4 regions of the Erwinia sp. SLM-02 genome follow, and region 2 is predicted to be linked to each of the others. Evidence: riboswitches for the same ligand, from Rfam matches in the RefSeq annotation. Region 2 holds a riboswitch; each other region holds the start of a gene.
What was found. Region 2 has a riboswitch for thiamine pyrophosphate ahead of PGH32_RS21555 (FAD-dependent oxidoreductase). Riboswitches for the same ligand answer to the same signal wherever they lie in the genome.
Positions count from the first base shown of each region.

Region 1: it holds a riboswitch for thiamine pyrophosphate, as region 2 does, so the genes downstream of both, thiC (phosphomethylpyrimidine synthase ThiC) here and PGH32_RS21555 (FAD-dependent oxidoreductase) in region 2, are expected to answer to the same signal.
Region 3: it holds a riboswitch for thiamine pyrophosphate, as region 2 does, so the genes downstream of both, PGH32_RS22275 (LuxE/PaaK family acyltransferase) here and PGH32_RS21555 (FAD-dependent oxidoreductase) in region 2, are expected to answer to the same signal.
Region 4: it holds a riboswitch for thiamine pyrophosphate, as region 2 does, so the genes downstream of both, tenA (thiaminase II) here and PGH32_RS21555 (FAD-dependent oxidoreductase) in region 2, are expected to answer to the same signal.

Region 1 is NZ_JAQISN010000008.1:13,778-20,945, forward strand. Features, by position in the region: gene PGH32_RS24140 (DUF1127 domain-containing protein) at 23-217, opposite strand; gene PGH32_RS24145 (aminotransferase-like domain-containing protein) at 392-1,882, shown strand; gene thiE (thiamine phosphate synthase) at 2,011-2,655, opposite strand; gene thiC (phosphomethylpyrimidine synthase ThiC) at 2,652-4,601, opposite strand; TPP riboswitch at 4,691-4,791, opposite strand; gene rsd (sigma D regulator) at 4,928-5,434, opposite strand; gene nudC (NAD(+) diphosphatase) at 5,508-6,281, shown strand; gene PGH32_RS24170 (bactofilin family protein) at 6,646-7,168, shown strand, end outside.
Region 2 is NZ_JAQISN010000005.1:80,166-87,333, forward strand. Features, by position in the region: gene PGH32_RS21525 (MFS transporter) at 1-215, shown strand, start outside; gene PGH32_RS21530 (MFS transporter) at 227-1,591, shown strand; gene idnD (L-idonate 5-dehydrogenase) at 1,594-2,634, shown strand; gene PGH32_RS21540 (HesA/MoeB/ThiF family protein) at 2,646-3,623, opposite strand; gene PGH32_RS21545 (thiazole synthase) at 3,623-4,384, opposite strand; gene thiS (sulfur carrier protein ThiS) at 4,386-4,583, opposite strand; gene PGH32_RS21555 (FAD-dependent oxidoreductase) at 4,583-5,512, opposite strand; TPP riboswitch at 5,654-5,774, opposite strand; gene PGH32_RS21560 (LLM class flavin-dependent oxidoreductase) at 5,962-7,017, shown strand.
Region 3 is NZ_JAQISN010000005.1:236,770-243,937, forward strand. Features, by position in the region: gene PGH32_RS22245 (DMT family transporter) at 1-84, shown strand, start outside; gene grxB (glutaredoxin 2) at 125-760, opposite strand; gene PGH32_RS22255 (DUF421 domain-containing protein) at 1,011-1,703, opposite strand; gene PGH32_RS22260 (VOC family protein) at 1,831-2,265, opposite strand; gene PGH32_RS22265 (porin family protein) at 2,324-3,682, opposite strand; gene PGH32_RS22270 (Slam-dependent surface lipoprotein) at 3,787-4,539, opposite strand; TPP riboswitch at 4,952-5,076, shown strand; gene PGH32_RS22275 (LuxE/PaaK family acyltransferase) at 5,176-6,261, shown strand; gene PGH32_RS22280 (acyl-CoA reductase) at 6,258-7,168, shown strand, end outside.
Region 4 is NZ_JAQISN010000001.1:1,162,772-1,169,939, reverse strand. Features, by position in the region: gene PGH32_RS05430 (hemin-degrading factor) at 1-480, opposite strand, end outside; TPP riboswitch at 1,819-1,923, shown strand; gene tenA (thiaminase II) at 1,988-2,689, shown strand; gene PGH32_RS05420 (ABC transporter ATP-binding protein) at 2,695-3,426, shown strand; gene PGH32_RS05415 (ABC transporter permease) at 3,423-4,184, shown strand; gene PGH32_RS05410 (ABC transporter substrate-binding protein) at 4,221-5,153, shown strand; gene PGH32_RS05405 (FAD-dependent oxidoreductase) at 5,242-6,450, shown strand; gene PGH32_RS05400 (surface lipoprotein assembly modifier) at 6,464-7,168, opposite strand, start outside.

The DNA of each region.
Region 1 (7,168 bases), on a different contig from region 2:
CGCGCGATCCGCCCAAGCCACATCACTTATAGTGCCGGACATCATGGCAGGTCAGCCCGATGTCCTTCAGCTGCGCATCGCTCAGCCGGGAGAGAATTTTTCGGGTGCATGCCCGCATACGCTGCTGCTGCCAGTGGCGGTAAGGAACGATAAAGATCGCTTTGATCAAACCCCAACTGAATGGTTTAGCTGCTCTGTTTTCTTGAAACTCCATCATTTTCCCCTCAGTGCCGCGGTGTATGAACAGTATTCTGTCGCAGGAGGCATAAATGATACAGATGCAGAAATACTGTTTTATTGACATACAGATGCCGTGATACGCTGACTGAATGGTCATAAAGACGCTAATCTGTACTGGTTTTTGTTCCGGGATAGCGATGAGGGGGATACGATGACGCGTTACCAATATCTGGCCGATCTGCTGGCGCAGCGCATAGAGCAGGGTCTTTACCAGGCGGGAGAGCGGCTGCCGTCGGTGCGGCTGCTAAGCAGTGAGCACGGCGTCAGCATCAGTACGGTTCAGCAGGCTTACTATCTGCTGGAAGAGAGGCAGCTCATCACCCCGCAGTCGCGATCGGGATACTTTGTCACGCCGCGCAAGGCCGCTCCACCGGTCCCGGCGATCACCCGACCGGTCCAGCGACCGGTTGAGATCACCCAGTGGGATGCCGTGCTCCACCTGCTCGAAGCGCGATCCGATGAGCAAATGCTCCAGCTGGGCAGCGGGATGCCGGACGTCGGGCAGCCCACGCTGAAACCGTTATGGAAATCCATTAGCCGGGTTGCTCAGCAGCAGGATGAACGGCTGCTGGGCTATGACACGCTGTATGGGATCCCGGAACTGCGTGAACAGATTGCGCGCCTGATGATCGACAGCGGCTGCCAGCTGGAGGCGGATGACATCGTCATCACTACCGGCTGCCATGAGGCTTTGTCGATATCGATACGCGCGGTTTGCCAGCCTGGCGATATCATCGCCGTTGAGTCGCCAACGTTTCACGGCATCATGCAAACCCTGCGCGGATTTGGCATTCGGGCGATAGAGATCCCCACCGATTCCTGCAGCGGCATCAGTCTTGAAGCGCTGGAGCTGGCCTTTGAGCAATGGCCAATCAAAGCCGTGGTGGTGGTGCCAAACTGTAATAACCCGCTGGGATTTATTATGCCGGAGCACCGCAAGCGCGCCCTGCTGACGCTGGCACAGCGTTTTGATGCGGCAATTATTGAGGATGATGTGTACGGCGAGCTGGCTTTTGACTATCCGCGGCCGATTACCATCAAGTCGCTGGATACCGATGGCCGCGTTTTGCTCTGTAGTTCATTCTCAAAAATTCTGGCTCCGGGACTGCGGGTGGGCTGGGTGGTACCGGGACGCTATTTCGACCGCGTGCTGCATATGAAGTACATCGTCACCGGGTCGACAACAACGCTGACGCAGATGGCGGTTGCCAGCTTTATTCGCCAGGGTTACTACCAGCCACACCTGCGGCGTATGCGTATCACCTATCAGCGAAATCAGGAGATTTTCACCCGCCTGGTACGCCAGCATTTTCCCTGCGGTATTTGCGTCACTCGTCCTCAGGGGGGCTTTCTGATCTGGGTTGAACTACCGGAAGCGTTTGATTCACACCGGCTCAATGCTGAACTGCGTGAGTCCAAAATCCAGATTGCCGTCGGTTCGCTGTTTTCCGCCTCGGGCAAGTACCGCAACTGTCTGCGGCTGAGCTATGCCCAGACCTGCACGGACAAAACCGAACGGGCACTGGCTATCCTGGGTGCTGCCGTCGAGAGGGCGATGCAATACTGTTCGCCGGTATGTGAACGGACGATGGTCGAAGACGTTCAGGAAGAAGGCAGGGCCAGCGAGAAGGAACAGCGCTGACCCTGGCTGACGGCGGAACTGCCGCCTGCGCAGTGAATATAGCAGCATCCGCCGGGGGGGAAAGCCGCAGAGACTGGGCCTGCGGCGTGGCTTCATGACTGCTTATCGCCGTTGCGACACCTTACATTTTATTGTGCAGCGCCTTGCGGAGATTCAATCAGATCCAGCAGCCGGCGGGTTGCCGCCTGCCAGTCGTCCGCTTTGGTGATAGCACTGACCACCGCCACGCTGCCGACGCCGGTTGCCAGCACTGCCGGGACGCGATCGATGCTGATACCCCCAATCGCCACGGTTGAGACACCCTGCAAACGCTGAATGTGACGGGTCAGTTCGACCAGCCCCTGCGGCGCAGATGGCATATCTTTGGTCTGCGTAGGGAAGACATGGCCCAGTGCGATGTACGAAGGCTGAACGGCCAGTGCGCGATCCAGCTCGGCATCATCGTGAGTAGACAGTCCCAGCCGCAGCCCGGCAGCGTGAATCGCATCAAGGTCGGCGATATCCAGATCTTCCTGCCCCAGGTGAACGCCATAGGCCTGATGTTTGATCGCCAGACGCCAGTAGTCGTTAATAAACAGCCTCGCCTGGTAACGTTTACCGAGGGCAATCGCCTCCGCGATCTGCTGCTCTACTTCCTCATCCTGACGATCTTTAATGCGTAGCTGAATAGTGCGCACACCAAAATCCAGCAGGCGGGCAATCCATTCTACGGTTTCCACCACCGGATAAAGCCCAAGCCGGGCATCGGTTGCGGGAAAAGGACCACGACTCATACATTTTCCTCGGTTTTAAGCGCATCGGCACGGTGATACAGTTCACCGCCGCGAGTGCGGAATTCATCAGACATCTGCGCCATACCGATCTCAATCGGCACGGCCTGAGCTTGCTGGCGCGCGGCGTATTCGCGTACTTCCTGGGTGATCTTCATCGAACAGAACTTTGGGCCGCACATTGAGCAGAAGTGCGCCACCTTACCGGATTCCTGCGGCAGGGTTTCATCATGATAGGCGCGGGCTGTATGCGGATCGAGGGCAAGGTTGAACTGATCTTCCCAGCGAAACTCGAAGCGCGCCTTCGACATCGCATTATCACGGATCTGCGCACCCGGATGGCCTTTGGCGAGATCGGCAGCGTGCGCAGCAATTTTATAGGTAATCAGACCCTGTTTAACATCTTCTTTGTTGGGTAAGCCAAGGTGCTCTTTCGGCGTTACATAGCACAGCATCGCGCAGCCAAACCAGCCGATCATTGCGGCCCCAATTCCCGACGTAAAGTGGTCGTAGCCTGGCGCGATATCGGTGGTCAGCGGGCCGAGCGTATAAAACGGTGCTTCATGGCAGTGCTCCAGCTGCTCGGTCATATTACGGCGGATCATCTGCATTGGTACGTGGCCCGGCCCCTCAATCATCACCTGCACATCGTACTCCCAGGCAATTTTGGTCAGTTCTCCCAGCGTATGCAGCTCGGAAAACTGTGCTTCGTCATTGGCATCCTGAATCGATCCCGGGCGCAGGCCGTCACCCAGTGAGAGGGATACGTCATAGGCGGCGCAAATTTCACAGATTTCCCGGAAATGCAGGTAGAGGAAGCTCTCTTTATGGTGCGACAGGCACCATTTGGCCATGATCGATCCCCCACGTGAAACAATCCCGGTCAATCGTTTTGCCGTCATTGGCACGTACCGCAACAGCACACCGGCGTGAATGGTGAAATAGTCAACGCCCTGTTCGGCCTGCTCCAGTAGCGTATCGCGGAAAATTTCCCAGTTAAGATCTTCCGCCACCCCGTTGACCTTCTCCAGCGCCTGGTAGATCGGTACGGTGCCGATCGGGACCGGGCTGTTGCGCAGGATCCATTCGCGTGTTTCATGGATATAGCGACCGGTGGAAAGATCCATCACCGTATCCGCGCCCCAGCGTGCTGACCACACCAGCTTTTCAACCTCCTCCTCAATCGAAGAACTGACAGCGGAGTTGCCGATATTGGCGTTGATTTTCACCAGGAAGTTACGCCCAATGATCATCGGTTCGGATTCCGGATGGTTAATATTAGCCGGAATGATCGCCCGCCCGGCGGCGACTTCCTGGCGCACAAACTCCGCGCTGATATTTTCCGGCAGGCTGGCACCAAAACCGTTGCCCGGATGCTGTTGCAGCAGGATTTCACCCCGGATGCGTTCGCGGCCCATATTCTCGCGGATGGCGATATATTCCATTTCCGGGGTGATCACGCCAAGGCGTGCGTAATGCATCTGGGTGACACAGCGGCCAGCCAGTGCGCGGCGCGGGCGCGGGAGATTGTCGAAGCGCAGATGATCCAGTCCTTCATCGGCCAGTCGCTGCTGGGTATAGACCGAGCTGAGTTCGGTCATTTCTTCCGTATCGGCGCGCTGATTAATCCAGGCGCTGCGCAGTTTTTCAATGCCGCGATGCACGTCGATAGTGGCGGCCGGATCGCCGTAGGGGCCAGCCGTGTCATACACCGGGACCGGTTCATTCTCTTCCAGCGTTGGGTCATCTTTACTGCCCCCAACGACGGTGGGACTGAGCTGAATTTCACGCATCGGAACGCGGATATCGTCCCGGGATCCGGTCAGATAAATACGTTTTGAATTGGGGAATGCCGTACCCTGCAGGGAATCAATAAACTGCTGAGCTTCAGCGCGCTGTTCGCGGCGGTTTGTTTTTTTCTCAACGAGAAGTTTTTCAACGGTAGACATAGCAAATTCCTGAATTATTAGGGAAAGTTGCTTGCCTGGAGGCGGGAGTAATTTGAACGATGTGAAACATTTTATTTCGCATCATCACAGACGATTTTACTCTTGTTCCCTTCGCAGGTGTTAACCTGAACAGGTTCCGCGGATCCCGAATTAACGGTCTCAGCCCCGTGGGGCACTCCGACAAGAAATGCTGCCCGATATTCTGGCCTGAACGCCAGAAAATCAGTTTTCAGTCAAAGCAAAATGTTTTTTGCTCAAACTAAATAGCCCCTTCAGCATAAAGGGGCTATTTGGAAACTACAAGCAATTCACAATCTGATAACGCATCAGGCGGAAGGGGCAAGGGGCGCCTCATCTTCAGTCCTCTGATTTTCAGCCACTTTTTCTAAAGCCAGCTTGATGAATTTATCTTCCAGCACAAAGCGTTCAGCCAGTACCTCGCCAACCAGCGAAAGCGTTCTCTGGAAATCGACGGAGTTATCCGTTTCAATAGCCTTTTCCAGATACGTATCGTAAATATGCATAATGTGGTCGGTATTGGCGCGTAAAGAGGGATAAATCAACGCCGCCTGCGCCAGCTGTTGGGTGCCTTCAAGCTCTTTGATAAAACGTTCATAGGCGGTGAAGTGACCGGTTGAGAGATAATCCACCAGGCTCTGACAGAAATTATCCAGCGCATTTTCATCGAGCGCCGCCTGCGATTCCTTGTTAGGCTTTAAACCGGCCATTTGGTAATAGGCAATCAGCAGCTGCTTGCGGGAGAGCAAACAGAAATCGACCAGTTCACTGCAGCCGCCAACGCGTGCGGCCAGATTTTCTAACTGGTTAAGCATGTTCATCTCCGTGAGTATTATTTTTAATGCCTGACCTCAAACCAGTCTTTGAGCTGAGGATGATAAGCAAGTTATGGAACGTCAAATATCAAGCGTAGACACTGGCTGGTGGGTTGTCAGCCACGAACATAAAATTTGGTTACCAAAAGGCGAAATTCCGCGAGGATCTGCCGAATCGCTCGGACTGACGGGATCAAAAGGATCGCCCATCGGTGAATGGCAGGGGGAAACGGTCTGGTTGATCTGTCAAAGCCGGGCACAGGAAATCGGATCGCTGCGCCAGCTGCTTGGTCAGGAAACCGGGTTGTTTCAGCTGGTCGGTCGGGGTATCCAGCTGGCGGAGTTTTACCGCTCACATCGCTGGTGTGGTTACTGTGGGCATGAGATGCATCACAGTAAAACCGAATGGGCATGCCTGTGCAGCCACTGCCGCCAGCGCTACTATCCGCAAATCGCTCCCTGTATCATTGTCGCCATCCGCCGCGGGGATGAGATTTTGCTGGCGCAGCACACCCGCCACCGTAACGGTATCTATACCGTGCTGGCTGGTTTTGCTGAAGTCGGTGAAACCCTTGAGCAGACCGTTGCGCGTGAAGTCATGGAAGAAGCGTCTATTAAGGTGAAAAACCTGCGTTACGTTTCCTCACAGCCGTGGCCGTTCCCGCAGTCGCTGATGATGGCCTTTATGGCCGACTATGATTCGGGGGAAATTAACATCGACCCCAAAGAGCTGCTGGATGCGGGCTGGTATCGCTACGATGCCTTACCGCTGCTGCCGCCTGCAGGCACTATTGCCCGGCGTTTAATTGAAGATACCGTCGCGCTGTGCCGTGCAGAGTCAGAATAAAGTTTGCGGATGATTGGCGATCAATAGTCTGGTTTCGTGTTTACCCTGGCCCGCTGCTGTGTGAGGCCAGGGTGTTTAATTCAGTACAGATATAATGACCTTTAGGTTTATCTCCCCGTTAAATTCTAATATGATTCACATCGTGGAAGATTTTAAGCACGCAACATGGAATAGTTTTCAATTACCTCCGCCTGTCGCTTTTAATTCATGACACCAGAGATGGCTTTTTTTAAGCTTAAAGTGCCATTTCCTGATATATATTATTAAATCCTTTGAACGCAACGTGACTTATTCCTGTGCAGGCGTTGACTGTTCGGCGGGTAAAAATCCATCAGGGTGATCCATATGTAGGTTGGACGTCGGTATGTTTGAAACTAAAACACAATATTATCTTTGGGGGATCTGGGTTCTCTGGATCGGCAGTATTATTGCTTTTTTGCTGTCGCACAGGCTATCAATGCTAATTTTCCTTAGCGGTATGGGATGCCTCATCCTGTTTCGTCTGTCGTCATATCTACGCGTTCACAGAGTGGTTATAAATATGTTTAATTTCAGTAAGAAAGAAGAAGTTCAGGCATCGGAAAAGTTGGCTTCGCCGGCCAGTGCAGCGTGTGAAAATATTAACATTGATCCCTTTGCTGAAAGTAACAATATAAAGGAAACAACTATTTCACCGGGAACAATGCTGCGGGGTGAAATAACTAATGAAAATAACATTACTATCAGTGGCGAAGTGGAAGGGGATATAACCAGTAAAAAAATCACGCAGATCGGTAAAGAAGGTCGTGTGGTTGGCAAAGTTACTTCGTTCAAACTGATCGTAAACGGTCTGCTGAAAGGATGCTGCTACGCTAAAACTGTAGTGATAATGTCGCGAGGAAGAATAG
Region 2 (7,168 bases):
TGGTGGCCGGGGCGATGTCGTTCGTCGTCTGCTTTGGCGCGCTGGGTTCCTTTGTCGGCGCGTGGATTGTTGGCTACCTCAACGGTCTGACCGGCAGCCCGGCGGCCTCCTACATCTTTATGGGTGGCTCACTGGTGATTGCCGTTCTGCTGACGATACTGACCCGGTTCAGCAGCACCTCTGCGGCCTCAACCCGCACGGCCTCCGCGTCCTAAGGCAAAAACAAATGAAACTCAGACCTACCCGCAGCCGTTTCTCCGTGCTGATCATGCTGTTCGTGGTCACAGCAATCAACTATATGGATCGCGCGAACCTGTCGGTGGCAGGCTCGCATATCCAGGGCGAGTTCGCTCTGTCACCAACCCAGCTTGGCCTGCTGTTCTCGATGTTCACGTGGTTCTACGCCATGAGCCAGATCCCGGTAGGCTACCTGCTGGACCGGATCGGCTCCCGCTGGCTCTACGGCAGCGCGATCGTCCTTTGGAGCGTGTTCACCCTGATGATGGGCTTTGCCTCTCACCATCTGTTCACCACCGCCACGGCCTCATTTATGATGCTGCTGGCCTGCCGGGCGCTGGTGGGGATGGCGGAAGCGCCCTCATTCCCTTCGAACACCAAAATTATCGCCACCTGGTTCCCGGACCACGAGCGCGCCCGCGCCACGGCCACCTACTCCAGCGCCCAGTATATCGGCCTGGCGCTTTTGACCCCTGCCCTGTCGTTTATCGTCAGCAAATGGGGCTGGGAGATGTCGTTCTACATCTCGGGCATCGTCGGCATTGTTTTTGGCATTTACTGGCTGATGACCTACCGCGATCCGCAGCACAGCAAAACCGTCAATCAGGCCGAGCTGGAGATTATCCGCAAGGGCGGCGGCTACGGCTCGGCGTCACAGCAGGCCGGCAGCCGGGTTAACTGGCAGTCCGTGCGCTATATTCTGCGCCAGCGCACCACCTGGGGCCTGTTTATCGCCCAGTTTGCCGCGTCCTCAACGCTCTATTTCTTCCTGACATGGTTTATTGTTTATCTGGAAAAAGGCCTGCATCTGTCGATTGATAAAGCCGGGATCGGGGCGATGTTCCCATACCTGATGGCGATGGCGGGCGTGCTGTGCGGCGGTACCTTAAGCGATCTGCTGCTGAAGCGCGGCCACAGCCGGACCTTCTCCCGCAAGCTGCCGGTGATGGCGGGGATGCTGTTGACCTGCTCAATTGCGCTGGTGAACTTCTTCCAGGACCAGCCGGTGATCGCCATTGGCATCCTCTCCGTGGCGTTCTTCGCCAATGCCTTTTCCAACCTGGGCTGGGTGGTGTGCAGCGATGTCATCCCCCGCCATCTGATCGGCACTATCGGCGGCTTCCTGAATATTTTTGGCAATCTCTCCGGTATCGCCAGCCCGATCATTATTGGGGTGATCCTGCAGCGCACCCAGAACTTCCAGTACGCCATGTGGTACATCGCCGCCGTGGCGCTGGCGGGCTTCCTCGCCTATCTGTTCCTCGTCGGGAAAATCGAGCTGATGACGCCACCGGAAAGCGAACCGGAAGCCGACAGCAAAAAAAACCTTCATCCGTCTGAAATTCAGGGATAACTATGCAGCAGAAAACCGTAAAAGCCGTGGTCGCACATGGGGCGCACGATGTGCGCCTGGAGAGTCATACCCTGAGCTGGGAGGCAGATCGGGTGCTGGTGAAAGTGGAGCGCGGCGGCATCTGCGGCTCCGATATCCACTATTTCCAGCACGGCAAAGCCGGCATGTCGGTGCTGAAATCGCCGATGGTGCTGGGCCATGAGTTCGTCGGCATCGTCGAGCACGCCCCGGAAAACAGCGGGCTGCACGGCGGCCAACGCGTGGCGATCAACCCGTCCCAACCCTGCCAGCAGTGTGATATCTGCCGCAGCGGCAGGCAGAACCTGTGCCGCACCATGCGGTTTATGGGCAGCGCGCAGTTCTTCCCGCACGTGAACGGCGGTTTTGCGCAGTACGTGGCGGTCAGCCCGGCGCAGTGCGTTCCCTATGCGCAGGAGGCGGAGCCGCGCGTTATTGCCTTTGCGGAACCGCTGGCGGTCTGCATTCACGCGGTGAAACAGGCGGGGGATCTGACCGGCAAACGCGTGCTGGTCAGCGGCGCGGGGCCGATTGGCTGCCTGACGATCGCCTCGGCGCTGGCGTCGGGTGCAACGGAGGTGATGGCGACCGACATCAGCCCGCGCTGCCGGGCGCTGGCGCTGGAGATGGGAGCCACACTGGCGCTGGACCCGCGTGATGAGGTAACAACCACGGGCTGGGCGGCGGACGGCGGCCAGTTTGACGTCTGCTTTGAAGCCTCCGGCGCGCCGTCGGCAATTGCGGCGATGGTGGCCTTTACCCGCCCGGCCGGGGTTATCGTTCAGCTGGGCATGGGGGCCGCCGAAGTGAATTTCCCGATCGGGCCGCTGCTGGTGAAAGAGGTTCAGCTGCGCGGTTCGTTCCGCTTTATCGGCGAGTTCGACACCGCCGTCAAATGGCTGGAAACGGGCAAAATCAATCCGCTGCCGCTGCTTTCCGCCGAACGGGATATGGCCGATGCGGCCGCCGCGCTGGCGCTGGCTGCCGATAAAGAAAAGGCAGCCAAGGTGCAGCTGGTGTTCTGACTGGCGGCCTGTCACTCCGCCGGAATATAATCCGCCGCCACCAGCGCCAGGTCGCGGTATCCCCGCTCTTTCAACTGCTGCGCCGCCCGGCCCGCCCGGATGCCGCTGGCACAGACCAGCACGATGCGCCCCGATGCGGGCGGCCGCCACGCGGCCAGCTCGGCGGGCAGAATGCGCTGAACCTGTGCCGCCACGCTCTCCGGGGCTTCTTCCAGGCTGCGCAGCTCCACAATGCAGTCTTCCGCCGTCAGCATCTGCGCGTCGAGGAACGGGATAATGGCTTCCGTCGGTTCCGGCGCGCCGTCAAAGCGAAACTGCCCGAAGCGCCAGTTCACGAAATCGCAGTTCACCATGCAGCCCAGCGGCGATGGCCTCAGGCCGAGCAGCACGCTCAGGGTCATCTGCGCCTGCAGCGCACCCAGGGTGGCGACGGCCGGCCCCATCACGCCCGCCGTGCTGCAGTTGGCCGCAGAAGCAGGCAGCTGCGGGAACAGCGCGCGATAGCTCGGCGCACCGGCGCAGAAGCCGCCGACGTAGCCCTGCCGCCCCAGTACCGAGGCGGAGATCAGCGGCAGATTACGGCTGAAGCAGGCGTCGGAGAGCAGCCAGGTAATAGCGAAGTTATCCGCCGCATCCACCACGATATCCATATCGCGCAGCGCGTGATCCAGGCTGCTGCCGGACAGCCTGATATCAACGGCTTCGACCTCGCATTCCGGGTTCAGCGCATTCAGCGCCCGGCGGGCCGCCACGGCTTTCGGCTGCCCGACGTCCTGCATGGTAAACAGCGTCTGCCGGTGCAGGTTATGCACCTCCACCCGGTCGTCATCGCAGACGCGCAGAAAGCCCACCCCGGCGCCGGCCAGCTGCGGCAGCAGGGTGGCCCCCAGGCCGCCCGCGCCAACTACCAGCACCCGCGCCTGTGCCAGCTTCTGCTGCCCCTGCGGGCCGATCTCCGGCAGCATGGTCTGTCGCTGGTAGCGATCCATCAGTTAAACTCCGCCAGGCCAAAGACCGGCGTGGAGGCCGCCGCCATATCGCGGCGCTCCATCGGCCCGGCCAGCAGCGCCTGCTGCCCGGCGTGGATCGCATCGCGGAACGCGCTGGCCATGCGCACCGGATCCTGCGCTTTCGCCACGGCGGTGTTCAGCAGGATCGCGTCGAAGCCCATCTCCATCGCCTGCGCGGCCTGGCTCGGCGTGCCGATCCCGGCATCCACCACCAGCGGCACGTCCTTAAACCACGCACGCATGGTGCGCAGCCCTTCGATATTGCGCAGCCCCTGGCCGGAGCCAATCGGCGCACCCCACGGCATCAGCACCTGGCAGCCCGCCTCCAGCAGCTTCTCGCCCAGCACCAGATCTTCGGTGGTGTAAGGAAACACCTGGAATCCCTCTTCGCAGAGGATACGCGCCGCTTCCACCAGCCCGAACGGGTCCGGCTGCAGCGTATCGGCATGGCCGATCACTTCCAGTTTGATCCAGCGGGTGTTGAACAGCTCGCGGGCCATATGCGCGGTGGTCACCGCCTCTTTCACCGTATGGCAGCCCGCCGTATTAGGCAGCACGCGCTTGTTCAGCCGGGTCAGCAGGTCGCGGAATGCGCCGCCCGCCCCGCCCTCACGACGCAGGCTGACGGTGATAATCTCAGTGCCGGAGGCTTCAATCGCCTGGCCCAGCACGTCCGGCGACGGATAGCCCGCCGTACCCAGCAGAAAGCGTGATTCAGGTGCGTAATCGTAAAAGTTCATCTCAACCCCCCTGCATTGGCGACAGCACTTCAATCTTGCTGCCTTCGTGAATTGGCGTGGCGTCATACAGGCCACGCGGCACGAAGTCACCGTTCAGCGCGCAGGCCACGCAGCTGCGATCGATCTGCTGCTCGTCCAGTAGCGCCGTCAGGGTAGCGGCCCGGGTTTCGGTCGCCTGACCGTTCAGTAAAATGTGCATCAGCGCGTCTCCTGCGACAGCTGTTGGATAAGATTTTGCGCCACGATCGGTGCCAGCAGAAAGCCGTGCCGGTACATGCCGTTGACGTGGAAGGTGCCGTCGCGGTAGCGGATATCCGGCAGGTTATTCGGGTAGGAAGGGCGCAGGCCGCTGCCGGTTTCAATCACCCGCGCTTCGGCCAGCGCCGGGTCGATGGTGTACGCCGCGCTCAGCAGCTCCATCAGCGCGCGGGCGCTGATGGAGCTGGCGTCGTTGCTTTCCACCATGGTGGCACCGAGCATAAAGCGCCCCTCGCTGCGCGGTACCAGGTAGCAGGGAAAGCGCGGGTGCAGCAGGCGGACCGGGCGCGAAAACTGCACCTCATCGCTGTGCAGGATCAGCATCTCCCCGCGCACGGCGCGCAGTTCCGGCAGCAGCGGCGCGGCATGAATGCCCCGGCAGTCAATGATTTTGCCCGTCGCTTTGCCGTGGTGGATCGCCACGCCCGCGGCCAGCAGCTTCTGCCGCAGCTCCTGCATCGCCTTACGCGGGTCGAGGTGCCCTTCGCTGGGGAAAAACAGCCCGCGTGCGAAGCGCCCGGCCAGGCGGTCCTCCACGCTGCCCGGATCCACCCACTCATGGCCCTGAGTCATTCTGGCAAAGCGGTTCAGCTCCATGCTGTCGCGGGGCGGCGCGATGACCAGCGTGCCCTGGCGCTCCACGCCGCTGACGTGCGCCTGCCACCAGTCGGCGGACCCCTGCCCCAGCCTGACAACGTCCTCGGGCGCACCTTCGCCTTCGCAGAAGGGCGCAAGCATCCCCCCCGCAAAATATGACGCAGGGCCGTGTTCTTCAGAGGTGATAATTTCCAGCTTTTCTCCGGCGTCGGCCAGCGCGGTCGCCACGCACAGCCCGGTCACGCCGGAACCCAGGACCGACCAGTGGCTCACGATGTCGCCCCGGCGGAATATTCAGGGAGAGTTGTTACAAACGTCATACCGGCCTCTCAGATAACTAAGAAGACCCGCGATAGTGAGAAGGGAGAGTATCGGCGTTCGGCGGCTGCGATCTGCCCGATAAGGCGTGCGGCGAGGCGGCACGTCAGGTCTTCCTACGCCAGTATCAACTGGGTCAGGTTCTAAGGGTCGCTGAGCCGCGATAAATCGCAATCAGCCTCTCAGTCTCTTCGGCGAGACTCCCCTGACAGAGACTTTTTTATTGCATCCTGAGCGCAACCGCAAGCGTTTAGATGGATTTATTTCGACGACCGTTTTCGCCGGATGAAAATAGTGTGCCGGATTCAGCATTTTGCAAAGCGCCGGGCAGGCAACACAATTGCCCGATGCTGAAGGATTTTTCAGCGCGCCTCTCCCACATCAGGTCTGAACGGATGGACACCATGACAAAACCGGCCATATCGCATATCGCGTTTCTCACTCCCGGCAACTACCCGGACAGCGCCCCGCTCCAGGGGCTGGAAGAGACCCTGCAGCTGTTTGAGCTGGGGGAATCGCTGGGCTACAACGGCGCCTGGGTGCGCCAGCGCCATCTGGAGCACGGCGTCTCCTCGGCGAGCACCTTTCTCGCCGCCGCCACGCAGCGCACCCGGCATATCGAGCTGGGCACCGCGGTGATCCAGATGGGCTATGAAAGCCCGTTCCGGCTGGCGGAAGATTTACTGACGGTGGACGTGCTGTCGCGCGGGCGGCTGAACGTCGGCCTCAGCGCCGGGCAGCCGAACCACCTGGAGCTGATCGGCCCGGCGCTGTTTTCCGGCGACTGGCGACAGGAGGATTTTTCCTACGAACGGGTCCGACGCCTGCGGGATAACCTCAGCGGCCGCTGGCTGGCGGATGAAAATACCCTGATCGCTTCGCCAGGCAATCAGCAGCGCCCGCGCCTGCATCCCGACTCGCCGGGCCTGGTTGACCGCCTGTGGTACGGCGGCGGCTCGCTGAAATCGGCGGTGTGGGCGGCGGCGAACGGCTTCAACATGCTGATCGGTAACCTCACATCCGGGGAAGAGACGAACAACTATTACGAGGCCCAGCAGGCGCAGATTGCCGTTTATCGCCAGAACTGGCGCAAAGAGGACGCACGCCGACCGCGCATCGCCGCAGGCCGGGTGATCGTGCCCACCGACAGTGCGGACAGCAATACGCGCCGCCGCTATGCGGAATTCGCCGCCGGCCGCTACGCGCGCACGCTCACCCCGCAGGGTCCGCGCCGCACGCTGTTCTCACAGGATATCGTGGGCAGCGCGGAGCAGATCCTGGAGCGCCTGGTTAACGACCCGATCCTGCGCGAAGTGGACGAACTGAGGCTGGAGCTTCCCTATGAATTTACCGCAGCCCAGTATCGCCAGATCCTCACCGACTTCGTCACGCTGATTGCCCCCGGGCTTGGCTGGCGCCGCCGCAAAAACCATCAGGAAAACACCGACATGGCTCTCTGAGCCATGATTCCCGTCACAGTTTCGCACGCACTGCTAGCAAAATGCGCGGCCGCATTGGAATGATGCAATCTCTTCACTATCATTAAAAATTATTTTCGTGATGACAGCAGTGAAGATCGACCAGTCAGAGAGATGAATCGTGATAGTCTGA
Region 3 (7,168 bases), 160 kb from region 2:
ATGAGCCTGCAGCAGATGCTGGGCTGCGCGCTGATCCTGTTGTCGCTTCTCTATTATCGGATGAGGGCGGGCAGAACAAAATAAGGCAGCCGCCAGCCCGCACGTGCAGGGCCGAAAGCGTGAATCAGAGCGCTTTCTCAATAAACAACGGTACCTTGCTCAGCGCAGAAACCTTCTGCAGATAGGCTAAACAGGCCGGACTGAACGGGAAATCTTTTACGATGCTCAGGCTGTTCAGCACGGGGAAAAGAATAAACTCGGTGGTCGATACCTTACTGAAGTTTTGCAGATAAGGTTCGATATCGGTCAGTTTTTCCACCGTTTCAGCAATAAACGCCTCGCTCTGCGCCTGCAGCTCTTCCAGATTCCCGAACGCGTTGATTTCGCGCTGGGTATAGGCCGCGCGGGCTTCTGCCGTTGCCAGCTCGGCAAAATCAGCGCGGGTAAAGCGCGGGATCGCCAGCTTATAAATCGCGCCGGACGCCTGCTTGCTCCACTCAACAATCGCTTCGTCCGCTGGCTCTGCCGCCACGCGTTCGCCCTGCAGACCATCAACGTAATGCACGATATCCATGCTCTCCGGCATATAGGTTCCGTCATCTTTCTCAAGGATCGGCACTACTTTTTTACCCACCATCCGGGTTGGCGTTTCCACATCGCCTTCCATAATCACCGACAGCTCAACGGGCTGATTTTTAAAACCAAAAATCATACGTGCGCGGTTACAGAAAGGGCAGTGCTGATAGATATGTAGCTTCATCGTATTTCCCATGGTTGATTCAGAAAAATGTCTGCGGCCTGGTAATTTAGTATCACCATCGCACTGAGCTAAGTTATACGAGGTTCTGGTGATTAATCACAACAGACTATCGCAAAAAACGCTGATTTTGAGATAGTTGAAAGATTTCAGTCTGTCTCTACTTTTTTGATTCTGTTCCTGATTGCCACAAGGCACGCACGTTCGAGTTCACGTGTATCGATAACGTTAGCAACTGAACTCTCATTAACTGCTACTGCGCGCGTCGGGTCGCCAGTGCTGCCGACCACAACGCATTTTTGCAGCGGGGGCAGGGCGGGCTTTCACCGCCGGTGATTTGCCCAGTTTGTCCACAGCGGGTACAAGCATATAACCCCGTATCGGGCACCCGGGTAAACGCGGGTCGATGCTCCGGCGGCAGCACGCTGAGGCCGGGGCGCACGTCCTGAGCATCGAAATAATACAGGCTCAGCTGCCCGTCCAGTTCAATCAGCGCCAGCCGCACCTGGCCGAGATGTTCAACGCCGCTCTGGCGCAGCTCCATAAAGAATTCATCTTCGGAGATGTTCAGCCCGTCCAGGCTTTTCAGTTCGTAGAGGCCGTTAACGATCAGCGTAATGACCTCGCCCTCGATCAGCTTCGACAGCTTTTCACTGTGGGCAATGCCCCAGGTGGTCAGGCGATAAAGCAGCAGCAGAACCAGGAAAACCACCAGCACCGGCAGCACCGGCACGTCGTCATAAAAAGTGACATCACCCGACGCCGAACCCAGGGTTAAAATCACCACCAGCTCGAACAGGGAGAGCTGCTTGATACCTCGTCGCCCGGACACCTTGAGAAAAACAAACACCACCACATAGGCAATCAGCACCCGCAGGCTGACCTCAATCAGAAAAGAAAGCGGTTTATCATCAAGAAGAAATCGATGCCAGTCGAAAGCGTCCATTTACGGTCGTCACCTTGCTGCGTCGGAGAAGAGGGAGTGACATAAGCATAGTTGAGGGAGTGTTCAGCGGTTTATTGCATTAAGAATACACGGCAATTATCGCCGTGTATTTATCACCATATAAACCCTAGCGACCCTCACCATCAGGCCGATGGTGAACGTATTCTACGACCGTGCCATCAGGATGAACGGCATTAAACGCTGCACCGGTCGGCACGACCTGAAGTGGAAAAACGATCGTGGCGCCGGCAGCAACCAGTTTGTCGTACCAGGGCTGAACGTCATCTACCAGCAGCGTGCCGGTTGTGGAAGTGAACGGAGCCAGCGCGTCATCGCTGCCTTCAATCAGCAAAAAAGCGCCGACCATCGCCAGCCTTAAGCCCGCCTCCGGGAACGGGAATCCGCCATCCGCTCGGGTTGATTGCAGATGCTCGTAAAAGGCCACGCTGCTTTCCAGTTCTCCGGGTTTAACAAAAACCCGGATCAGCACGCGCGGCGTTTTAAGTGCAGAGGTGTCGTTGCGGTCACGCCAGAGATGATTGAAACCACGTAGTGTCGTCATCGATTTTTCCACCTTAGCCGTTAATCGCCGCGCATAACGCCGGGCGGCGATCGGTTTGTCAGAAGTTTTTATCCAGCGAAATACTGATATTGCGCTGATGGTAGTCGTAAAAATCGATGTTACTGTTTACCCGTTTGTAGGTGAAATTCAACTTTGGCATAAGACCAAACAGGTCGAGATCGCGGTGCCAGACGGCCAGGCTGTAATACTGCTCGTTGTCCCTGCGCCGGATGGAGAAAATATCGCTGTCCGCTTCGTACTGACGGCGGGAAAACGCGCCCATCGCGGAGAAAGATAGTTTCCAGGGCAAATCAACCTGGGCGCCGGTACGCAGCCCGATGCGGCGGTTATTCTCGCTCTGCGTCAGCGTCTGCTGATCCAGCAAGTCCACGCCGCCAAACAGGGAAACCCGCGAGTTCAGCGCGTGGGAAAGGGTGGTGGAGGACAGCCGGTTATGGCCGCGCAGGAACGCATAGTCGCCGTTGTCATAGCCGAGTTTCTGATACTCCAGCGCCTGGCTTATCTGCCAGCGGGGAGAGAGCAGAGTGCTGTATTCCGCACGCACGCCGGGGCCGGAGGAGTAGCTTTCGGTGCCGTACCAACGCTGTTCATAGAACGGTAAAACGGCGAACTGCTGGCGGAAATCACGCCACTGATAGCCAGCGTAAACGCGCCCGGTGACGTCGTCAAAGCGGTGGTTGTTCCAGTAGCTTTTGCCATACACCGTGCCGAGGAAGCGCAGACCGTGCTGATTATACAGCGCCACGTCTTTTTGCAGCGCGCCGCTGAACTGCACGCCCTCACCGCGCTGCGGCAGGCTGTCTTTATTGCGGATAAACAGGCGATCGCCGATGCGTACGGTGTCCCCCGACGAGGCGTTATTCACGTTGCTGTCGTTAAGATAGCTGAGGCTGAAACTCCCCGTAAGCGGGCTGCCCTTGTGAATACGATCCAGGTACTGGGCGATAATCTGCTGAACATTCTCCGGCGGATTGCTGCTCAGCACCCGGCGGAACTGATATTCCGCGGCGTCGGTCTGCCGGTTTTCATACATCGCCCGCGCCAGTTCCAGCCGCACCGCAGCAAAATCGGGGTGGGCGCTGAGTATCGCGCGGTAGTGTTTTATCGCCCGATCGTACTGCCCCTCGCTGCGGGCCAGACCCGCGCGGGCAAAGTGAATCAGTATCTCGTCCGGCTGCGGGGACGCGGCGTAAACCGGTAAAATCGCGCGCACGATCGGCCACTGGCCTTCGTGGACGGCCTGGTCCAGCATCGCTCTGGCCAATTCAGGCTGAGCCGCAAGATCGCTGTTGTTGATGCGCTGCGTACGGCGGCTGTCGCCTGTGGTAGTCGGCTGCGCAAGCCGCTCCAAATGACTGGCGGCGGGAAGATACTGGGTTTCAGGTGGTGCGGCCAAAAGGGGGCTGACCGGGCACAATAATCCCAGCACAGCTAAAGCCCGGACTTTCATAGAAATTACCATCACAGGAAAACCGGCCAGGCGGGCTGGCCGGAAAGGGATTATTTTTTCGTCGCACCAAACGAGGTGTTCTTGGTGGCGTCGTTGAACTGCGCGATGCCACCCAGCTCTTCGGCTGCCGGACCGTTAAAGTGGCCGATAAAGGTGCCGTTCTCGCCGCCGGACTGGGCGTCACCGCTAAAGCCGCCGTTGCTGATTTTGCCCTGCATGGCGACCGCACTGCCGTAATCGGCACCGGCGGCGATGTTGCCGTTAATGGTTTTTGCCGCGAAATCGACGTTGAAGGTGGCGTCGCTGCGGGTGCTTTCGCGCATGCCGCTACCGGCATAGGTCGCCGTGCCCTGAGTCGGTACGTTGGCCGCCAGCGTGGCATCGCCGGTGTAGAACACGTCATGCGTGCCCTTTTCAAAATGCGTCCAGGTGCCGTAGGTGGTGTAGCTCATCGTGCCGCAGCACCAGGACGTGGCGGAAACCTGGGTGCCGTCGGTGCGGGTCAGCATCTGGGTGAATACGCCAGTCACGACGAGACCCGGTTGGCGCATGGTGTATTCACTGCCGTCCGGCGTGGTGTAGGTGTAGCCGGAAATTGTCCCGCCGGTGGCGTAGCTGGCTGCCGGTGAAGTGGGCAGCGTTGGGGTGGTGCCACCGTTATTCTCGCCGCCGCTGCCGTTGTCGGTTTCGCCCGGCGAGGTGGTGACCGGCGGTGCGCTGTCGTCGCCACCGCCACCGCCGCCTCCACCGCAGGCGGTGAGGGCAATAACAGAAAGTAACAAGGTCGTTTTAAAGTTGAACATTAATGAAAGCCCTTTGTTTGTAATAATCCATGTCTTTTTACGTCTTTTTGTATACATAAAGTTACACGGAAAAATTGGTCCTCCCATATAAATAATGCTTACCTGACAGCATTATGAGAATTATCCGAACCTGGCAACGCAATTAATTAAACAGGGAAGCGATAACTCACGAAAAGTGAAGGAGTTGATGAGGTTGAAGACAGAATCAAGGCAGGAATAATCTTATTCTCTGTTTAATAAAATAAACACATCCGTCACCAGAAATATATTATCCATAACCTTCCGGAATTAATTCCCCACCCTGTTTCATTCGCCAGCCGCAGAGAAACGTAACCTTGAGCCTCTTAAACCCGACAGTTTGTGACGAATTGTAATCACCTTGACACCCGGTCCACGCGCGCCCTAGACTGCGCCTTGTTCCAAGGGGTGCCCTGTCAGGGGGCTGAGATTCCACCGGTTTGATACGTTCAAACAGCGTGGTGACCCTCCGAACCTGATCCGGCTAATACCGGCGTAGGGATGCGGGACAATGGGTGCCCACACGCCCTTTTTCCATCTTTGTGCTTTGCAGCGGACAGATCTCGCTCTCCATGCGTTACCGGGGAGCCGTTGCACAATACCAGGATGGAAACGGACATGACCGAAGCGGCAATCATTTCAGCCTTACTGACCTTTCTGCAGCGCGACGATACCACCGACGCCGACTTCAACCGGCTGGCGCTGGATATCTTCAGCTATCAGTTTGAACACAATCTTTCCTATCGTCGCTTTGCCATCCAGCGAGGGCGCACCCCGCTGACGGTAAAAAGCTGGCAGAAAATCCCCGCCGTGCCGATCACCGCCTTCAAGGATCTGACGCTCAGCTGTCGCCCGGTGGAAGAAATCTCCACGGTGTTTATGACCAGCGGCACCACCGGCAGCGTGCGGGGCCGCAGCTACCATCCCACGCTGGAGGTGTGGAAACAGTCAATGCGCCTGAACTTCCGCCGCCGCTTTATGGCCGGAACGGAACGCATCCGCATGGGGATCCTGTTTCCGGATAACCGCGCGCTGCCCAACTCTTCGCTGGCGCACTATCTAACCCTGGCGGTGGCGGAATTTGGTACCGCGGACAGCGAGGTGCTGGTCAGCGCCGACAGCGGGCTGGAACTGCCGCGCCTGTTCGCCGCGCTGGAACATGCGGAAAGCACCGGCGAACCCTATGCGCTGCTGGGGGCCAGCTACAGCTTTGTCCACCTGCTGGATGAGATGCAGCGCCAGCAGCGCCGCTTCCGCCTGCCCGCAGGCAGCCGAATTCTGGATACCGGCGGGTTTAAAGGCCAGTCGCGGGAAATTCAGCCGGACGAATTCTATGATGCGCTGACGGACATGCTTGGCGTACCGCGCAGCCGCTGCATCAATATGTACGGCATGACCGAGCTGAGCAGCCAGTTCTACGACGACGGTAACGCCGTCTGCCCGCCGGTGAAATCCGGCCCGCACTGGATCCGTTCCCGCGTGGTTAATCCGCTGACCGGAGAGGATGTCCCGGAGGGGGAGATTGGCGTACTGGTGCATCACGATCTGGCGCATTTTAACTGCGCGGCCGCCATCCTGACCGAAGATGCGGGCGTGAGGGTGGCAGGCGGTTTCCGGCTGCTGGGCAGGGTGGCCGGGACGGATGCCCGGGGCTGTTCGCTGGCGATGGAGGATTTTCTCCGCGCGGCGCAGGTGACGCCGTGAGGGAGGTCGCCGGTTATCTGCCGGGCCTGGACGCCAGCGAGGTGCAGTGGCGCAGCCTGCACTTCAGCCGCGAGGGCGAACGCCTGGAAGTCTGCGTACCGGAGCTGACCGAAGCGCAGATTGAGGCGCTGTCCACGCACATCCGCCGCCATGCCCGCGACTACCTCAGCACGCTCAGCGTGGTGCAGATCGTGAGCATCATCGACCGGGCGGTGGCGAAGCTGCTGGACCGCAGCCATCCGCTGCGTATCCGTGCCGAACGGCTGCTGCCGGTGGTCACCGGCTATGACACGGAGACGATCCGCCTCGGACTGACCGGCTACCTGAAAACCTTTCGCCAGCCGCAGCTGAAGCGGTTTCTGGCCGAGGATTTTGCCGCTCCGCAAATGCTCGACGATTTCCAGCCACGGCCGAAAGGCGGCTTTGCCCGCGCGTACGGCCCGTCGCTGCTGCTGCATATCTGGGCCGGAAATGTTCCGGGCCTGCCGCTGTGGAGCCTGATCGGCGGCCTGCTGGTCAAGGCCGGAACCCTCGGCAAGCTGCCGGGCAGCGAGCCGCTGATGGCCGGCTGGTTCGCGCAGCTGCTGGCGGAAGTCGACCCGAAACTCGGCGACTGTCTGGCGGTGGTCTGGTGGAAGGGCGGCGAAACGGCCACCGAAAACGCCTGGCTGCGGCAGGCGGATACCGTGCTCGCCTACGGCAGTAACCCGACCCTGGCGGCCATCCGGCAGCGGCTGCCGGTCACCACGCGATTCTTGCCCCACGGCCACAAAATCAGCTTCGGGCTGGTTTCACGCTCGGCGCTGGACAGCCGTAAAGGCCCGGATCTGGCCCGCCGCGCGGCTTTTGACGTGATGCGCTACGACCAGGCAGGCTGCTATTCCCCGCAGATGCTGTTCGTGGAGCG
Region 4 (7,168 bases), on a different contig from region 2:
CTCGCGGGCAAACTGCGCTATCAACTGCTGCCACGCGGCCATATCGCTGTTTTCGGTGGTGTAGACTTTGTGGATAGCGTCACCCTGCGCATCGAAGAACTGCAGGCTGTGGCGCACGCCGCGCGGGGAGGATTCCTCCAGCACGAACGCGCTGTGCCACTGCTTGAGGAACAGGCGTAAATCGATGCCGCCGGGATTGAGGATCAGCCCCGCGTGTCCGTCCAGCTGCTGATTAACGTAGTGACCCACCTGCTCGTGCACCGCCCAGTCGTTACGCGTAATCGCCTTCAGCTCACCGACTGACGCCAGCGCGCCGAGCAGAGCTTTTGGCTCATCGACCAGACGGCGGGCATCGTAGCCCACGCGCGCAGCGGCAAGCTGAGCCTCGCTGGTTTCCAGCACCGCCGCCAGATCGCGGGCATAAAGCTGAGGGTGGTCCGCGCGGGCGGCAACATAGCGTGAATAAAGCGACTGCGACATGATGAGGTTCCTTACAGAATCGGGCATTTGCGCGCAGTATGATCGCCGCCCGCTCAGGGCCACAAGTAAAAACAGGCAACCTGAAAAGAACTTAATAATCCACGCCAGGGGGTGAACAGGCGAGTATCTACCTCAACCCGCAACAGTTAAGGATCGATGGTGGATTTCCCCCGGCGATGACCCGCCCCAGCATTAAATTTTGTTAAGGCACGCCATGCCGCCGAGCATTAGTGCAGAACGAAGCAAGGAGTTAACCAAACGACGTGGGGGAGAGTCAGAATCGAGCCATGGGCGAATCGGTTGTTGCTGGTTCGGCTTTTTTTTCGCGATGGGGATAGTGGAAAAGGGGCGGCCTCGGTGGCTGGCGGCCGGTCCTCGCGCCGCGATGCGGCTCCCTCGGTTCCGGCATTTCGCCGACGGATCGGCCGGGATTGAACATCCCTGTTCAAGCCCGGCCTGATGGCAGCATCCCTGCTACCTTCTCCTGGCGTAATGCCTCCACCTCGGCGCTGCGGATTACCCGCCAGCCACCGAGGCCGCCCCTCTTTCTTGCATTGTTCGGGCTGTTAGAAGGCGCCAGTCAGTGGAAACCCTGAGTTTCTGTTAAGCGGCCGGCAAACGTTAATCCCCCTTTAATTGCTCTGAATGCCAGCAAAAAACATTCACACTGAATATGACTCCTAAGAAATAAACCGGCGCTAAAAGCAACCTGACAACCCCAGTGTTCAAATCATCCGCCAGCGTGGCATAAAGCACGAAAGCCATGTTTCCTCCACAGACAACACCTGAGTAAAAAGCGGACTGGTTGCTCCCCCGAGCGGGCAATCCGCAGCGCTGAACGGAGCGAGGAGGCCAGGATTCACCCGCATGGACGCGGGTGAAAGTCAGAGCCGGGCCATGGAAGGCCCGTCTCTGGCGGTCCGACAGGCTGACGAACGCAGTGAGGGAACCGCGCAGCGGCGCGAGGACCAGCCCGAGCGGGGGAACAACCAGTCAGCTAATACGCCGTGCTATCAGGAAAGTCCGTCTCTGACGGTCCGACCGGCTGACGAACGCAGTGAGGGAACCGCGCAGCGGCGCGAGGACCGCCCGAGCGGGGGAACAACCAGTCAGCTGATACGCCGTGCTATCAGGAAAGTCCGTCTCTGACGGTCCGACCGGCTGACGAACGCAGTGAGGGAACTGCGTAGCGGCGCGAGGACCAGCCCGAGCGGGGGAGCAACCAGTCAGCTGGAACACGGAGCTTCTATTGAGCAGCCCGATCGGGCGAACAGCCAGTCGGCTGAAACGCCACCCCCAATCAATCGATTGTAATCAAAAAATAAATATCGTATAACAACCGCCTCCGAGGGGTGTCCTGTAACGGGCTGAGATGGCAGCAATGCCGAACCCTTTGAACCTGATCTGGGTCATGCCAGCGAAGGGACGGGTTGGCAAACACAGATCGGTATTTGCCTCTTCACACCGCCGCCGCACCCCGGATCTCCACCACGATTTTGGAGATCTTATGCCTGCTTCAATGTTCGAATTCGGTCTGTTTGGTCGCCTGCGCCAGGATGCGGGACAGCACTGGGAACACTACGTTGCCCACCCGTTCCTGCAACAGCTCGGTGCCGGAACGCTGCCGGAAGCCGCCTTCCGCCGCTACCTGACCCAGGACTATCTGTTCCTCGTCCACTTCGCCCGCGCCTACGCCCTGCTGGTCACCAAATTCCACACCCTGCCGGAAATCCGCGCCGCCGCCGGATCGCTGAATAACATCGTCGCCGAACTGCCGCTGCACGTCGGCTACTGCGCCGGCTGGGGGCTGAACGAAGAACAGATGGCGCGCGAGCCGGAAGCCACTGAAACCATCAATTACACCCGCTACGTGCTGGACATCGGCCACTCTGGCGATGCGCTGGAACTGCTGGCCGCCCTGCTGCCCTGCGTGGCGGGCTATGCGGAAGTTGGCCTGCGCCTGCTGGCCGATCCGGCCACGGTGATGGCGGATAATCCTTACGCCTCATGGATGCAGAACTACAGCGACCAGGGCTATCTGGACGGTGTGAAAGCGGCGATTGAGCTGCTCGACCGCGTGGGCCAGCAGCGCGGTGCCGACGCCCGCTTTGAACGGCTGAGCGAAATCTTTACCACCGCCACCCGGCTGGAAGGCGCCTTCTGGCAGATGGGCCTGAACGCCGTCGAAAAACCGGTAAACGCGTGGTGAACGGCGTGGATCCCCGCCCCGCCATCGAAATCCGCGACCTGACCCTGCGCTTCGGCAGCCGGGTGATCTTCGAGCGGCTGAACTTCAGCATTGAGGGCGGCACCTTCGTCGCCATGCTCGGGGCCAGCGGCGCGGGTAAAACCAGCCTGCTGAAGATTATCGCCGGGCTGGCGCAGGCTACCTCCGGCACGGTCACGGCCAGCGACGGCCTGCCGGTGCCGGGGCGCATTGCCTATATGGGCCAGCGGGATCTGCTTTATCCGTGGCTGACGGTGCGGGAAAACATCACCCTCGGGCCTCGCCTGCGCGGGGAAAAAGCCGACCGCGACTGGGCGGAACATCTGCTGGCGCGCGTTGGGCTGAGCGGCCACGGCGACGATCGCCCCGCCGCGCTCTCCGGCGGCATGCGCCAGCGGGCGGCGATTGCCCGCACGCTGTACGAGCGCCGGCCGATTGTGCTGATGGATGAACCGTTTTCGGCGCTGGATGCCATCACCCGCGCCACCATCCAGACCCTGGCCGCCGAGCTGCTGGCCGATCACACCGTGCTGCTGATCACCCATGACCCGATGGAGGCCTGCCGCCTCAGCCACCGGCTGCTGGTGCTTTCGCCGCATCCGGCCGGTATTGATGACAGTCATCATATCGGCGGCCTGCCGCCGCGCGCGCCGGATGATGTCGACCTGTTGAAAAGCCAGGCCGAGCTGCTGCAACAGCTGGTGAGGGCCGCAGAATGAACCATCAACAGGACGGCCGCCTGGCAAAATGGGGGCGCGGGCTGACGGTGTTTATCGGCCTGGTGCTGCTGTGGTGGCTGGCAACGCTGAGCGATATTCCGGCGTTTCTGCTGCCGACGCCCGCCGCCGTGGCGCAGGCGCTGTGGGAGGGGCGGGGTTTTCTGGCGTACCACTCGCTGGTCACCGCTTCCGAAGTGGTCAGCGGCCTGCTGCTGGGCGTGCTGCTCGGCGCACTGCTGGCGTTGAGCATGGTGTTTTCCCCGCGCCTGCAGCGCTGGCTGATGCCGCTGGTGCTGACCAGCCAGGCGATCCCGGTGTTTGCCCTCGCGCCGCTGCTGGTGCTGTGGTTCGGCTTCGGCATGAGCGCCAAGGTGGCGATGGCGGTGCTGGTGATCTTCTTCCCGGTCACCTCGGCCTTCTTCGACGGCCTGCGCCGGGTGAATAACGACTACCTCGATCTCGCCCGCACCATGGGGGCTTCGCCGTGGGCGCTGCTGCGGCACGTGCGGCTGATGGCGGCGCTGCCCGCCTTCGGCACCGGCCTGCGCATGGCGGCAGCCGTGGCGCCGATTGGGGCGATTATCGGTGAATGGGTCGGCTCGGCCGAAGGGCTGGGCTACCTGATGCTCAACGCCAATGCGCGGATGCAGACCGACCAGCTGTTTGCCGCGCTGTTTATTTTAATTCTGATGACGGTGCTGCTCTGGGTAGCCGTCGATAGCCTGCTGCGCCGCCTGATTAACTGGGCGGCGGAATAACGACCTGCAAACGACATAACAAGGAATAACAGCAAAATGAAAAAGAACCTCTGCGCCCTGCTGCTGGGTACGGCCATCGCGGGCCACGCCGCCGCTGCGGAAAACGTCACGCTGATGCTGGACTGGTACGTGAACCCGGACCACGCGCCGATTATCGTTGCTGAACAGATTGGCGCGTTTAAAGCCGAAGGGCTGGACGTGAAGATCGTGCCGCCGTCCGATCCTTCCCTGCCCCCGCGCCTGGTGGCCGCGAAGAAAGCCGATCTCGCCATTACATATCAGCCGCAGCTGCACTTCTTCGCCGATCAGGGCTTACCGCTGGTGCGCGTCGGCACCCTGATCAACACGCCGCTGAACACGGTGATGACGCTGGATAAAAACATTCAGTCACCGGCCGATCTGAAGGGCAAAAAGGTCGGTTTCTCGGTCACCGGCATTGAAGAGGCGACGCTGGGCACCATGCTCAAGCATGAGGGAATTTCCTCTGGCGATATTACTCCGGTTAACGTCAACTTCCAGCTGACCGGCGCACTGCTGGCGGGCCAGGTGGACGCGGTGATCGGCGGCTATCGCAATATCGAAGCGCTGGAGCTGCAGATTCAGGGCAAGGATCCAAAGGTGTTCAACGTAGAAGATTACGGCGTCCCGGCCTATGACGAGCTGGTGATAGTCGCCAATCACGATGACGTGAAGAAACCGAAAATTGCCAAATTCCTCGCCGCGCTGAAGAAGGGGAACGACTACCTGCAGGCGCATCCGCAGGAAACGTGGAAGGCGTTTGCCAGCAGCCACCCGGAGCTGAACACCGAGCTTAACCGCCAGGCGTGGCAGAAATCGCTGCCGCTGTTCGCCCGCGATCCGGCGCATCTGGACACCGCCCGCTACCAGGCCTACGAACAGTTCCTGTTTGATAATAAGCTGATTAAGAAAATCACCCCGGTGGCAGACTACGCGGTGGAGATTAAATAATCCGCTGCTGAATGCGAATCATGACTCGATATAGATAATGATAAGCATTATCATATAATTCACTTATCGCATTGCAGAGGTGGATTGTATGGATCGGACAGCGGAAACGCTCACCGCCGACTGTTGCATCGTCGGCGGTGGTCCTGCCGGATTGATGCTCGGTTACCTGCTGGCCCGGGCCGGCGTTCAGGTTGTGGTTCTGGAGAAGCACGCCGACTTTTTACGCGATTTTCGCGGCGACACCATTCACCCTTCCACCCTGCAGATCATGCACCACCTCGGGCTGCTTGAGGATCTGCTGAAGCTGCCCCACCAGCGCGCTGAAAAGCTGCAGGCCGAGGTCGGCGGTGAAGAGGTGACGCTGGCCAACTTCACCCGCCTGCCGGTGAAGTGCAAATTTATCGCCTTTATGCCGCAGTGGGACTTTCTGAATTTTCTCGCCGAACGCGCCAGCGCGCTGCCCGGCTTTACCCTTTTGCAATCCTGCGCCTTTGACGACCTGATTACTGTCGATGGCCGGGTATGCGGCGTGCGCGCCATCGCCGACGGCCAGTCGCGTGAAATTCGTGCCCGGCTGGTGGTCGGCTGCGACGGGCGCCACTCAAAGGTGCGGGAAAAAGCGCAGCTGAGCGGGCAATCGTTCGGCGCACCGCGCGACGTGGTCTGGTTCCGCCTGGATAAACGTGAAGACGATCCGCAGTGGGGCATGGGCCATAAGGGGCCAAAGCAGAACTTTATTATGATCGATCGCGGCAGCTTCTGGCAGTGCGGCTATTCCATCACCAAGGGGCAGTTTGGCGAGTTGGAGGCCGCAGGCATTGACGCCTTTAAACAGCAGGTCGCCACCGTTTCGCCTTTCCCCGCCGACCGGCTGGCGGAGCTGGACCGCTGGGACCGGCTGCGGCTGCTGGAGATCCGCATTGACCGGCTCGACAGCTGGGCAAAAGAGGGTTTGCTGTGCATCGGCGATGCGGCGCACGCCATGTCGCCGATCGGCGGCGTGGGGGTGAATCTGGCGATCCAGGACGCGGTGGCTACCGCCAATCTGCTGACCCGTCCGCTGCTAAATGGCGAGGTCAGCCTGCGCCAGCTGAATAAGGTGCAGCGCCGCCGCCAGTTCCCGACCTGCGCCACCCAGTTTATTCAGATTAAAATGAGCGGCAAAAAACGCGAGCCGGGCCAGACCAGCCCGCTGCCGCGTATCGTGAAGCGCTACCGCTTCCTGCCCTACGTTTTCGGCTGGATGATTGGCCTGGGCTTTCGCCGCGAAACGCCACGGCGGACCGGGAAGGCCTGACCGAATTACCCGGCTAGAAGCTGTACTCCAGCTTCAGGCTGGCGTCGTTGCGGTTGTAGGAGTAGATCCAGTCGGCGTTGCTTTTCACCCGGTTGTGGCGCAGCGTCAGGCTGGGAACAAATCCGGCCAGCTCCCAGCGCGGCGCGCGCAGGACCAGGGTGTAGTTCTGCTCCTGGTCGCGGCGGCGCACTTCAATCAGCGGGTTGTACAGCTCATAGTCACGCTGGCGGTATGAGGCGGAAAGCGTGCCGTCAAACCCGGCATCAAAGCGCAGCGAGGCCCCCAGCCGCACGCCCTTCTGCTGATATTCCGCCGTCGGGTCTTCCGCGTGGCTGTTGACGAAATCCAGCCCGCCAAACACCGTCCAGCCCGGCGTCAGCTCGCGGTACCAGGTTCCGTAGAGCGACTGCTGCGCGCCGTCAAAGTTGCGGGCATAGTCGGCGCGGCGATACTGCATATCCTTATAGTCCGCCTCCAGCTTCACCAGCGAGGCGGACGACAGCATATAGCTCCACTCGCCGTGAACGCCGGGCGCGCCGTACATCGCATCGTTGCCCCACTCGTAATATTCGAACGACGGGGCCAGCATCAGCTGCTGGCGGGCATCGCGATAGCTGTAGCCGCCCTGTAACGTCACGGTGGTTTCGTTAAATTCACCGTGGTTGCGATACTGCGTGCCGTACAGCAGCGAGCGCAGATACACGCCGTGATGCCCTTT